3 regions of the Streptomyces sp. NPDC015171 genome follow, and region 2 is predicted to be linked to each of the others. Evidence: riboswitches for the same ligand, from Rfam matches in the RefSeq annotation. Region 2 holds a riboswitch; each other region holds the start of a gene.
What was found. Region 2 has a riboswitch for cobalamin ahead of metE (5-methyltetrahydropteroyltriglutamate--homocysteine S-methyltransferase). Riboswitches for the same ligand answer to the same signal wherever they lie in the genome.
Positions count from the first base shown of each region.

Region 1: linked by a shared signal. The riboswitch ahead of ACF073_RS25215 (FecCD family ABC transporter permease) and the one ahead of metE (5-methyltetrahydropteroyltriglutamate--homocysteine S-methyltransferase) in region 2 are both predicted to bind cobalamin.
Region 3: linked by a shared signal. The riboswitch ahead of ACF073_RS00920 (ribonucleoside-diphosphate reductase subunit alpha) and the one ahead of metE (5-methyltetrahydropteroyltriglutamate--homocysteine S-methyltransferase) in region 2 are both predicted to bind cobalamin.

Region 1 is NZ_JBIBUO010000009.1:256,754-260,756, reverse strand. Features, by position in the region: gene ACF073_RS25225 (ABC transporter substrate-binding protein) at 1-70, opposite strand, end outside; gene ACF073_RS25220 (ABC transporter ATP-binding protein) at 80-847, opposite strand; gene ACF073_RS25215 (FecCD family ABC transporter permease) at 850-1,905, opposite strand; cobalamin riboswitch at 2,014-2,149, opposite strand; gene cobM (precorrin-4 C(11)-methyltransferase) at 2,166-2,915, opposite strand; gene cbiE (precorrin-6y C5,15-methyltransferase (decarboxylating) subunit CbiE) at 2,912-4,003, opposite strand, start outside.
Region 2 is NZ_JBIBUO010000027.1:21,414-25,416, reverse strand. Features, by position in the region: gene aceB (malate synthase A) at 1-571, shown strand, start outside; gene ACF073_RS38685 (3-hydroxybutyryl-CoA dehydrogenase) at 568-1,437, shown strand; cobalamin riboswitch at 1,640-1,830, shown strand; gene metE (5-methyltetrahydropteroyltriglutamate--homocysteine S-methyltransferase) at 2,012-4,003, shown strand, end outside.
Region 3 is NZ_JBIBUO010000001.1:191,177-195,179, forward strand. Features, by position in the region: gene mctP (monocarboxylate uptake permease MctP) at 1-603, shown strand, start outside; cobalamin riboswitch at 1,030-1,170, shown strand; gene ACF073_RS00920 (ribonucleoside-diphosphate reductase subunit alpha) at 1,297-3,666, shown strand; gene ACF073_RS00925 (ribonucleotide-diphosphate reductase subunit beta) at 3,666-4,003, shown strand, end outside.

The DNA of each region.
Region 1 (4,003 bases), on a different contig from region 2:
ACTCCACCGTGGCACCGCAACCGGTGGCGGTCGCGGCGAGGCATACGGCGGCGGCGAGCAGCTTGCGCATGGGGGTCCTTCAGACGGTGGGCGGGAGCAGGTCGAACAGGAGCTGGAAGGCACCGGTCTCGGGGTGCCGTACGGGATGGGCGCGGATCCCGAACACCTCGGCCAGCAGCGCGGGTCCGAGGACCTCGTGGGGCGGCCCCGAGGCGACGATCCGGCCGCCGGCGATGACGTACAGGACGTCGCAGTGGGCGGCGGCGAGGTTGAGGTCGTGGAGCGCGGCCAGCACGGTCAGACCGCTGCCGCGGACCAGGGACAGGACGGTCAGCTGGTGCGCGACGTCGAGGTGGTTGGTGGGTTCGTCGAGGACCAGGACCCGGGGCCGCTGGGCCAGGGCCCGGGCGATCAGGGCCCGCTGCTTCTCGCCGCCGGACAGGCTGAGGAAGCCGCGGTCGGCGAGGTGGGTGACGCCGGTGCGGCTCATGGCCTCGGCGCAGATCTCGCGGTCGGCGGCGGCCGTGCGGTCGCGGTGCGGCAGCCGTCCCATGGCGACCACCTCGGCGACCGTGAAGTCGAACTCGGCCGCCGACTCCTGCGGCAGCGCGGCCAGGACGCGCGCGGCGGCCCGCGGGTCCATGGCGTGCAGATCGTCGCCGTCGAGGCGTACGGTTCCGCCGGCCGGCCGCAGGGCCCGGTACACGGAGCGCAGCAGGGTCGACTTGCCGCTGCCGTTGGGGCCGACGAGTCCGACGAACGCCCCGCTGTCCGCGGTGAGCCGGACGTCGTCGACGAGCCGTGCGCCGGCCGCCTCGATCGTGACGTGGTCGATGTCGAGTCGCATGCTCAGCGCCCTCCGAAGGCGTAGCCGCCGCGTCGCATCAGCAGCAGGAAGGCGGGCACCCCGACCACCGCGGTGATCACACCGACCGGCAGCTCGGCCGGGGCGAGCAGCAGCCGGGACAGCACGTCCGCCCAGACCAGCAGCACGGCTCCGGCGAGCGGGGCGACGGCCAGCACCCGCCGGTGGTCGGCGCCGACGAGCATCCGCACGACGTGCGGCACCATCAGTCCGACGAACCCGATGGCCCCGCTGACCGCGACCACGGTCCCGGTCACGGCCGCGGTGACGAGGAACAGCTCCCGGCGCAGCCGCGAGGGCCGCACCCCGAGCGCGGCCGAGGTCTCGTCGCCCATGGCGAGCGCGTTGAGGGATTCGGCCCGCCACCGCAGCCAGGCCCATCCGGCCAGCACGACGGCCGCGGCGAGCGGCACCCGGGACCAGGTCGCGCCGCCCAGGCTGCCCAGCAGCCACATCATCGCCGACCGGGCCGCCTCGCCCCGGGCCGCGCCGAACACCATGACCGTGGTGAGCGCCTCGAAGCCGTACGCCAGTGCCGTACCGGTCAGGATCAGCCGCAGCGGGGTCAGTCCGTGCGGCGAGCGTGCCACGGCGTAGACGAGCGCCATGGCCGCGAGTGCCGAGGCGAACGCCGAGGCCGACAGCGCCCACACCCCGAGTCCCGCGAACGCGCCGAGGAGGATGACGGCGTTGGCGCCCACCGCCGCGCCCGAGGAGATGCCGAGGACGAACGGGTCGGCCAGCGCGTTGCGGACCATCGCCTGCACGGCCACCCCGACGGCCGAGAGCCCGGCGCCGACGACGGCGGCGAGCAGCACCCGCGGCAGCCGGATCTCCCAGACGATGGTGTAGCCGGCCGCGTCCCGGGCGGGCAGCGTCGCGCCGGTGAGCCCCGCCCACAGGAAGCGCAGCACCTGCGCCCCGCCGATCCCGGCGGCCCCGAGCCCGACACCGCACACGAGGGAGAACAGGAGCAGCAGCCCGAGGGCCAGGCTGAGCGGCAGCACGGGTATCCGGCTGGGGGCCGTACTTCGGCGCACGGGAGGGGCCGTCCTTCACACGGGCCGCCTGCTGGACGTCGAGGAGGAGACAGCCCGTACGTCCGTGCCGGCTGCCCGGTCCCTTCTCGCAGTCCACGGCGAGCAGTCAACGGGTCGATGGACCTCCGCGGGCGATCGGGCTCGCGCGGCGACCGTCGGAGCGGTCGCCGTGCACACCGTTGCGGGTCAGCGCCGGACTCTCACCGGACTTCCCCCACGGGAGGCGAGGGGAGCCTAACAAACGGCCCCTGGCGTCCTGTTCAGCAGATGTGCCGCTCCCGCTCCGGCGAGTACAGGTGGCTGTCGCGGAACTGCTCGGCGCCGAGCGTGCGCCCGACCATGATCACCGCGGTGCGCAGCACGCCCGCCTCCTTCACCTTCTGCGCGATCTCGTCCAGCGTGCCGCGGATGATCAGCTCCTGGGGGCGGGAGGCGTAGGCGACGACAGCGGCGGGGCAGTCGGCGCCGTAGTGCGGCAGCAGTTCCTCGGCCACGCGGTCCGCGTAGCGGGCGGCCAGGTGCAGCACGAGCAGCGCGCCGCTGCGGCCGAGGGTGGCCAGGTCCTCGCCCTCGGGCATGGCGGTGGCGCGGTGGGCGACACGGGTGAGGATGACCGTCTGGCCGACGGTCGGCACCGTCAGTTCGCGCTTCAGGGCGGCGGCAGCGGCGGCGAAGGCGGGCACGCCGGGGACGACCTCGTAGGGCACCCCGGCGGCGTCGAGGCGGCGCATCTGCTCGGCGACCGCGCTGAACACGGAGGGGTCCCCGGAGTGCAGCCGGGCCACGTCGTGGCCCTCCTCGTGGGCGCGGACCAGCTCGGCGGTGATCTCGTCCAGGTCGAGCTGGGCGGTGTCCACCAGGCGGGCGTCCGGCGGGCACGAGTCGAGCAGTTCACGCGGGACGAGGCTGCCCGCGTACAGACAGACCCGGCAGGCGGCCAGCGTCCGGGCGCCGCGCACCGTGATCAGGTCGGCGGCGCCGGGGCCGGCGCCGATGAAGTACACGGTCATCTGTCTGCTCCAGGAAGGGGGGTGACGGGCTTGCGGACGGCCCACTGGGTGACCGGCATGGCCTGCCGCCAGCCGGTGAAGCCGCCCACGGGGACGGCGTGCGACACCGCGAGCCGCACCAGCTCGCCGCCGTGCCTGCGGTAGGCGCCGGCGAGCAGCGCCTCGGACTCCAGCGTGACGGTGTTGGCGACCAGCCGCCCGCCCGGGGGCAGCGCCGCCCAGCAGGTGTCGAGGAGAGCGGGGGCGGTGAGTCCGCCGCCGACGAACACGGCGTCGGGCGTGGGGAGTCCGGCCAGGGCGGCGGGGGCGGCACCGGTGACGACCCGCAGTCCGGGCACCCCGAGCCGTTCCGCGTTGCGCAGGATGCGCTCGGCCCGCACCGGGTCGCGTTCGACGGTGACGGCCCGGCACGCGGGGTGGGTGCGCAGCCACTCGACGGCGATCGAGCCGGACCCGCCGCCGATGTCCCACAGCAGTTCACCGGGTGCGGGGGCGAGCGCGCCGAGGGTGGCGGCGCGGATGTGCCTCTTGGTGAGCTGCCCGTCGTGCTCGTACGCCTCGTCCGGCAGCCCCGGTACGGCGCCCAGGCGCAGGGTGTCCGGTGCCCGGCGGCACACGACGGCGACGACGTTGAGCGGGTCGCCGGGCGGCTGCGTCCGCTCCCAGTCGTCGGCGGTGGTCTCCGTGCCCGTCCGTTCCCGGTCGCCGCCGAGCTGCTCCAGGACCCGCATCCGGCTCGGCCCGAAGCCGCGGTCCCGGAGGAGGGCGGCGATCTGTGCGGGCGTGCCGGCGTCGGCGCTGAGGACGAGCAGGCGCCGGCCTTCGTGCAGGGCGGCGGCGAGCCGGGCGGCGGGCCGGCCGACGAGCGTGACGACCTCGACGTCCTCCAGCGGCCAGCCGAGCCGGGCGGCGGCGTAGGACACGGACGACGGGTGGGGCAGGACGCGCGGCTCGGCGCCTTCCTCGGCCAGGGCGCGTCCGATGCCGTAGAACATCGGGTCGCCGCTGGCCAGCACGGCGACGCGGCGGCCGGCGTGCTCCGCGAGCAGCCGGGGGACGGCGGGGCGCAGGGGCGAGGGCCAGGCGAC
Region 2 (4,003 bases):
GAACGAGGCCGCGCTGGCCACGGTCCGCCTGGACAAGGAGCGGGAGGCGGAGGACGGTTTCGACGGCTCCTGGGTCGCCCATCCGGCCCTGGTGCCGGTGTGCCGCGAGGTGTTCGACGGCGTCCTCGGCGACTGGCCGCACCAGCTCGACCGGACCCGGCAGGACGTGGACGTGACACCCGCCGACCTGCTGTCCGTGCGCCGGGTCAGCGGGCCGCCCAGCGCGGAGGGCGTGCGCACCAACATCGCCGTGGCGCTGCGCTACTTCGCCGCCTGGCTGCGCGGACAGGGCGCGGTCGCCCTCTACGGCCTCATGGAGGACGCGGCCACCGCCGAGATCGCCCGGGTGCAGGTCTGGCAGTGGCTGCGGCACCGGGTGATCGACCGGGAGACGGTCCTGCGGCTGCTGGACGACGAGGTCGCCGCGCTGGGCGCCGAGTACCCGTGGGCGCCGGTGGACGACATCCGCGCGCTCTTCGAACGGACCACGCTGGCGGGCGAGCTGCCGCTGTTCTTCACCCCGGACGCCTACGCGCGGCACCTGGTGCGGCGCACGGAGGCCATGGCATGAGCACGGGCATCCGGCGCGTCGGCGTGGTCGGCGGCGGGCAGATGGGCGCGGGCATCGCCGAGGTGTGCGCGCGGGCGGGTCTGGACACCGTCGTGTGCGAGGTCGACGCGGTCGCCGCCCGCGCCGCCCGGGACCGGGTGGCGGCATCGCTCGAACGCGCCGTGCGGCGCGGGAGGCTGGCGCAGGACGCCGCGGCGGACGCGCTCGCCCGCCTGGTGTTCACCGGCAGTCTCGACGACCTGGCCGACCGGCAGCTGGTCGTCGAGGCGGTCGTGGAGCACCCGGACGCCAAGACCGAGGTCTTCGCCGCCCTGGACAAGATCGTCGAGGATCCGGCAGCGGTGCTGGCGAGCAACACCTCCTCCCTCCCGGTCATGCGGCTGGGGATGGCGACCGGCCGGGCGGACCGGGTCGTGGGCCTGCACTTCTTCAACCCCGTGCCCGTGCTGCCCCTGGTGGAGGTCGTCACCTCGCTGCACACGTCGGCGCGGACGGTCGCCACTGTCCAGGACTTCGCGGCCGGCACGCTCGGCAAGACGGTGATCCGCTCCAGGGACCGCGCCGGCTTCGTCGTCAACGCGCTGCTCGTCCCGTACATCCTCGCCGCGGTCCGGATGGCGGAATCCGGCTTCGCCACCGCCGCCGACATCGACACCGGGATGGAGCTGGGCTGCGCCCACCCCATGGGACCGCTGCGGCTCGCGGACCTGATCGGCCTCGACACCGTCGCCTCCATCGCGGAGTCGCTCTACGACGAGTTCCGCGAACCGCTCTACGCCCCGCCGCCGCTGCTCCAGCGGATGGTGGAGGCGGGACTCCTCGGCCGGAAGACCGGTCGCGGGTTCCATGTCCACGACCAGGGCTGAGGGCCTGGTCCGACGCGGGCCGAGGGGCCCGTGCCGCCGGGGGTGAGGGTCCCCGCGCGGCGCCGCGGGGAAAGGGCGGGAAGCGCGTGTGCGGCGCTTCCCGCCCTGTGGTGTACCCGGTGCGATGTGTCCGGCGACGCGTCCGGATGACGGAACTCACCCTCCCTTCCCGCACGCCGACCCCGTAGGGTGGCCCCTGCAACTGGTTCGCCCCGTCCGCCAGGCGGGATGCGTCGCAAGAGGGAACCCGGTGGGAATCCGGGACTGCCCCGCAGCGGTGAGCGGGAACGACCGCCGTCAGTACGCACTGGGCCCGACGTACCGGGCCTGGGAAGCGACGGCCATTAGGTGTCCTCCTCGGAGGACGTGCCCGCGAGTCCGAAGACCTGCCAGCTGCCCGCGCGCGGACGATTCCGTGCGCGGACATCCCGGTGACCTCGTGGGCGGGTCGGCGTACACATCAGGCGGACGACCGCGCAGGCCGCGCGAGGTCGTGTCCGTCCGGTTCGTCACCCCTTCGCGCTCTCGTCCCGTCTCCGGGATCTCAGGGATTCATCTCGCGAAGGAGATCTCCGTGACCAGCAAGTCCGCAGCCGCGGCAGCACGGGCCACCGTGTACGGCTACCCCCGCCAGGGTCAGAACCGGGAACTGAAGAAGGCCGTCGAGGGCTACTGGAAGGGCCGCGTCACCGCCGACGCCCTCCGGTCCACCGCCGCCGAACTGCGCCGGACCCACTGGAAGCAGCTCGCCGAGGCCGGCGTCCACGAGGTGCCGACCGGTGACTTCTCGTACTACGACCACGTGCTCGACACCACCGTCATGGTCGGCGCGATCCCCGCACGCCACCGCCCGGCCGTCGCGGCCGACGCCCTGGACGGCTACTTCGCCATGGCCCGCGGCACCCAGGACGTGGCGCCGCTGGAGATGACCAAGTGGTTCGACACCAACTACCACTACCTGGTCCCGGAGCTCGGCCCCGACACGCAGTTCACCGCCGACTCCGCCAAGCAGGTCGCCGAGCTGAAGGAAGCCCTCGCCCTGGATCTGACGGCCCGGCCCGTCCTGGTCGGCCCGGTCACCTATCTGCTGCTCGCCAAACCCGCACCGGGCGTGGCCGCGGACTTCGACCCGCTCACCCTGCTCGACCGCCTGCTCCCGGTGTACGCCGAGGTCCTCGCCGACCTGCGCGCGGCCGGCGCCGAGTGGATCCAGCTGGACGAGCCCGCGCTGGTCCAGGACCGCACCCCGGCCGAGCTGAACGCCGCCGCCCGCGCCTACCGCGACCTCGGCGCGCTCACCGACCGGCCCAAGCTGCTCGTCGCCTCGTACTTCGACCGGCTCGGCGAGGCGCTGCCCGTGCTGGCCAAGGCGCCCGTCGAGGGACTCGCCCTGGACTTCACCGAGGCCGCCGCGGCCCATCTGGACGACCTCGCCGCCGTGGGCGGGCTGCCCGGCAAGCGGCTGGTCGCCGGTGTCGTCAACGGCCGCAACATCTGGGTCAACGACCTGGAGAAGTCCCTCGCCACGCTCGGCACGCTGCTGGGGCTCGCGGACCGGGTGGACGTCGCCGCCTCCTGCTCGCTGCTGCACGTGCCGTTCGACGCCGCCGCCGAACGCGACATCGCGCCGCAGATCCTGCGCTGGCTCGCCTTCGCCAAGCAGAAGACGCGCGAGATCGCGACGCTGGCCAAGGGCCTCGCCCAGGGCACCGACACCATCGCCGCCGAACTGGCCGCCAACCGCGCCGACCTCGCCTCCCGGGCCGGCTCCCCCATCACCCGCGACCCGGGTGTCCGGGCCCGTACCGCGGCCGTCACCGAGGCGGACGCCCGGCGCTGTCAGCCGTACGGCGAGCGGGCCGCGGCCCAGCGCGCCCACCTGGGCCTGCCGCTGCTGCCGACCACGACCATCGGCTCCTTCCCGCAGACCGGCGAACTGCGCACCGCCCGCGCCGACCTGCGCTCGGGCCGGATCGACACGGCCGGCTACGAGGAGCGCATCAAGGCCGAGATCCAGGAAGTCATCGGCTTCCAGGAGAAGACCGGCCTCGACGTCCTGGTGCACGGCGAGGCCGAACGCAATGACATGGTCCAGTACTTCGCCGAGCAGCTGACCGGGTACCTCGCCACCCAGCACGGCTGGGTCCAGTCGTACGGCACCCGCTACGTCCGTCCGCCGATCCTGGCCGGCGACATCTCCCGCCCCGAGCCGATGACGGTGCGCTGGACGACGTACGCCCAGTCGCTCACGGACCGCCCGGTCAAAGGCATGCTCACCGGGCCGGTCACCATGCTCGCCTGGTCCTTCGTCCGCGACGACCAGCCGCTCGCCGACACCGCCTTCCAGGTCGCCCTCGCCCTGCGCGACGAGGTGAACGACCTGGAGTCCGCCGGCACCTCGGTGATCCAGGTCGACGAGCCCGCGCTGCGCGAGACCCTGCCGCTGCGCGCCGCCGACCGGCCCGCGTACCTGGACTGGGCGACGCGGGCGTTCCGGCTGAGCACCAGCGGGGTGCGTCCGGACACCCAGATCCACACCCACATGTGCTACGCCGAGTTCGGCGAC
Region 3 (4,003 bases), on a different contig from region 2:
TTCGCGGCGATCGGCATCGGCGCCCTGGTGCCGGCGGCGATCATGTCCATCGCGGCGGCCAACCTCTTCACCCGGAACATCTACAAGGACTTCATCAAGCCGGACGCCACGCCCGCGCAGGAGACCAAGGTCTCCAAGCTGGTCTCCCTGCTGGTGAAGGTCGGCGCCCTGGTCTTCGTCCTCACCATGGACAAGACGGTCGCCATCAACTTCCAGCTGCTGGGCGGCATCTGGATCCTGCAGACCTTCCCGGCCCTGGTCGGCGGCCTGTTCACCCGCTGGTTCCACCGCTGGGCGCTGCTGGCCGGCTGGGCGGTCGGCATGGTCTACGGCACGGCTGCCGCGTACGGGGTCGCCTCCCCGACCCAGAAGCACTTCGGCGGCTCCTCCAAGGAGATCCCGGGCATCGGTGAGATCGGCTACATCGGCCTGACGGCGTTCGTCCTGAACGTCGCGGTCTCCGTGGTCCTCACGGTCGTCCTGAAGGCCCTGAAGGCCCCCGACGGCATCGACGAGACCAGGCCGGAGGACTACACGGCCGACGCCGGCGACCCGGGCGTCGCGGTGGAGCTGCCGCCCGCGACCGCGGGCGCGGGCCACTAGCCGGGCACCGTTCGACGGGCCGCCGGAGCGACATCCGGCGGCCCGTTGCCGTACCCCGCCGGCGGACTCGACGGCGTGGGCCATCTGATCCGGCGGGCCGGCCGCGCCGGGTGCGCCGCGCCCGGCGGGAGCACCGCCCGGGCGACCTCCAGGGCGGCCTCCCGGGCCTCGGGAAGAGCGTCCGGCGCCTCGGAGCCAGGGGGCCCGGAGCGGGCCCGTGCCGAGCGCGCGCGGGCCGCCGGAGGCCGTCCCACGGTCCTCTCCGGCGGGTCGCGCACAGCGCCCACCGGGCCGGCGGACACCCCGGGCCGTTCGCACGCCGGAGCGGGACCGGCGTCCTTCCCCGGGCCGGCCGGTCTTCGCCCCGGCTGCCTGCGAGTTGACCCTATGAAGCCACGCCGACACAACATCTGGGGGTGACACGACAGCCCGGCACTAGATGTATGCTCGTCCTCGCTGTCGTCGCAGGGGAATCCGGTGTGATTCCGGAACTGTCCCGCAACGGTGTACATGCGCATATCCACGCGCCTGTTCAGTCCGAGGCCTGCCGACAGCCCACCCGGCCGTCCTGGCCTGGGTGCGTTCCGACGTCCGGGCCTCGTGGAGTGGGCTGGTGGACGCGACCGCCGTGTGCGCTCGTGACTGCCCCCTGCCCTCCGCCAGGCCCCCGTGCCGAGCGAGGGAGAGCCCCACGTGACCATCGCGCCAGCCGAACCGGCTTCAGTCAGCGAGCCGGAGACCGACGGTCCCGGTGCCGCGTTGCTGCGGACCCTGACCGAGTTGACCGTCGATCTGCCCGACGCCGACCCAGGACGAGTCGCCGCCGCCGCGCTGCGCGGCCGGTCCGCCCGGGCCGACGAGGCGGAGCTGCGCGAGCTGGCCACGGAGGCCGCCGCCGGTCTGATCTCCGAGGACCCCGCCTACTCGAAGCTGGCCGCCCGGCTGCTGACCCTCGCGATCCGCGACGAGGCCGCCTCGCAGGGCGTGACGTCCTTCACCGAGTCCATCGCGGTCGGGCACCGCGAGGGCCTCGTCGCCGACCGCACCGCGGAGTTCGTCCGGCTGCACGCCGAGCGGCTGGACGCGCTGGTCGACCGTGCGGCCGACGACCGCTTCGGCTACTTCGGCCTGCGCACCCTGCACAGCCGCTACCTGCTGCGCCACCCGATCACCCGCAAGGTCGTCGAGACGCCCCAGCACTTCATGCTGCGCGTGGCGAGCGGTCTGGCCGAGGACGACACGGCCCGGGCCCTGGACGAGGTCGCGGCGCTCTACGGCCTGATGAGCCGCCTGGACTACCTCCCGTCCTCCCCCACTCTTTTCAACTCCGGCACCCGGCACCCCCAGATGTCGTCCTGCTACCTGCTGGACTCGCCCCTGGACGAGCTGGACTCCATCTACGACCGGTACCACCAGGTCGCCCGGCTGTCGAAGCACGCCGGCGGCATCGGCCTGTCGTACTCCCGTATCCGCTCGCGCGGTTCGCTGATCCGGGGGACGAACGGGCACTCCAACGGCATCGTGCCGTTCCTGAAGACCCTGGACGCCTCGGTGGCCGCGGTGAACCAGGGCGGCCGGCGCAAGGGCGCCGCCGCCGTGTACCTGGAGACCTGGCACTCCGACATCGAGGAGTTCCTGGAGCTGCGGGACAACACCGGTGAGGACGCCCGCCGCACCCACAACCTGAACCTCGCGCACTGGATCCCGGACGAGTTCATGCGCCGCGTGAACACCGACGGGCAGTGGTCGCTGTTCTCCCCGGCGGACGTGCCCGAGCTGGTCGACCTGTGGGGCGCGGAGTTCGACGCCGCCTACCGCGAGGCCGAGGCGGCGGGCCTGGCGAAGAAGACGATGCCGGCCCGTGAGCTGTACGGCCGCATGATGCGCACCCTCGCGCAGACCGGCAACGGCTGGATGACCTTCAAGGACGCCGCCAACCGCACCGCCAACCAGACCGCCGAGCCCGGCCACGTCGTCCACTCCTCCAACCTCTGCACGGAGATCCTGGAGGTCACGGACGACGGCGAGACCGCGGTCTGCAACCTGGGTTCGGTCAACCTCGGCGCCTTCGTGAGCAACGGCGACATCGACTGGGAGCGGCTGGACGAGACCGTCCGCACGGCCGTCACCTTCCTCGACCGCGTCGTCGACATCAACTTCTACCCGACCGAGCAGGCGGGCCGTTCCAACGCCAAGTGGCGCCCGGTCGGTCTCGGCGCGATGGGCCTGCAGGACGTCTTCTTCAAGCTGCGTCTGCCCTTCGACTCCGCCGAGGCCAAGGCCCTGTCGACGCGGATCGCCGAGCGCATCATGCTCGCCGCGTACGAGGCCTCCGCCGACCTCGCCGAGCGCAACGGCCCGCTGCCCGCCTGGGAGAAGACCCGCACGGCCAAGGGTGTCCTGCACCCCGACCACTACGACGTCGAGCTGACCTGGCCGGAGCGCTGGGCCGCGCTGCGTCAGCGGATCGCGGCGGTCGGCATGCGCAACTCGCTGCTCCTCGCCATCGCGCCGACGGCCACCATCGCCTCGATCGCGGGTGTGTACGAGTGCATCGAGCCACAGGTCTCCAACCTGTTCAAGCGCGAGACGCTGTCCGGTGAGTTCCTCCAGGTCAACTCCTACCTGGTGCAGGAGCTCAAGGACATGGGCGTCTGGGACGCCCGCACCCGCGAGGCGCTGCGCGACTCCAACGGCTCGGTCCAGGACTTCGTCTGGATCCCGGAGGACGTACGGGCGCTGTACCGCACGGCGTGGGAGATCCCGCAGCGCGGCCTGATCGACATGGCCGCCGCCCGCACCCCGTTCCTGGACCAGGCGCAGTCCCTGAACCTCTTCCTGGAGACGCCGACCATCGGCAAGCTCTCCTCGATGTACTCCTACGCCTGGAAGTCCGGTCTGAAGACGACGTACTACCTGCGTTCGCGTCCGGCGACCCGGATCGCCCGCGCCGCCCAGGCACAGCCGCAGGCACAGGCGACCATCCCCGTCCAGCAGGCCTCCGACCCCGACGCGGTCGCCTGCTCCCTGGAAAACCCCGAGTCCTGCGAGGCCTGCCAGTAATGACCACCCGAAACACCAACCTGCTCGACCCGGGCTTCGAACTGACCCTGCGCCCGATGCGCTACCCCGACTTCTACGAGCGCTACCGCGACGCCATCAAGAACACCTGGACCGTCGAGGAGGTCGACCTCCACTCCGACGTCGCCGACCTGGCGAAGCTCTCCGCCGAGGAGCAGCACCTGATCGGCCGTCTGGTCGCGTTCTTCGCGACGGGCGACTCGATCGTGGCGAACAACCTGGTGCTGACGCTCTACAAGCACATCAACTCCCCGGAGGCGCGGCTGTACCTGTCGCGCCAGCTGTTCGAGGAGGCGGTGCACGTCCAGTTCTATCTGAC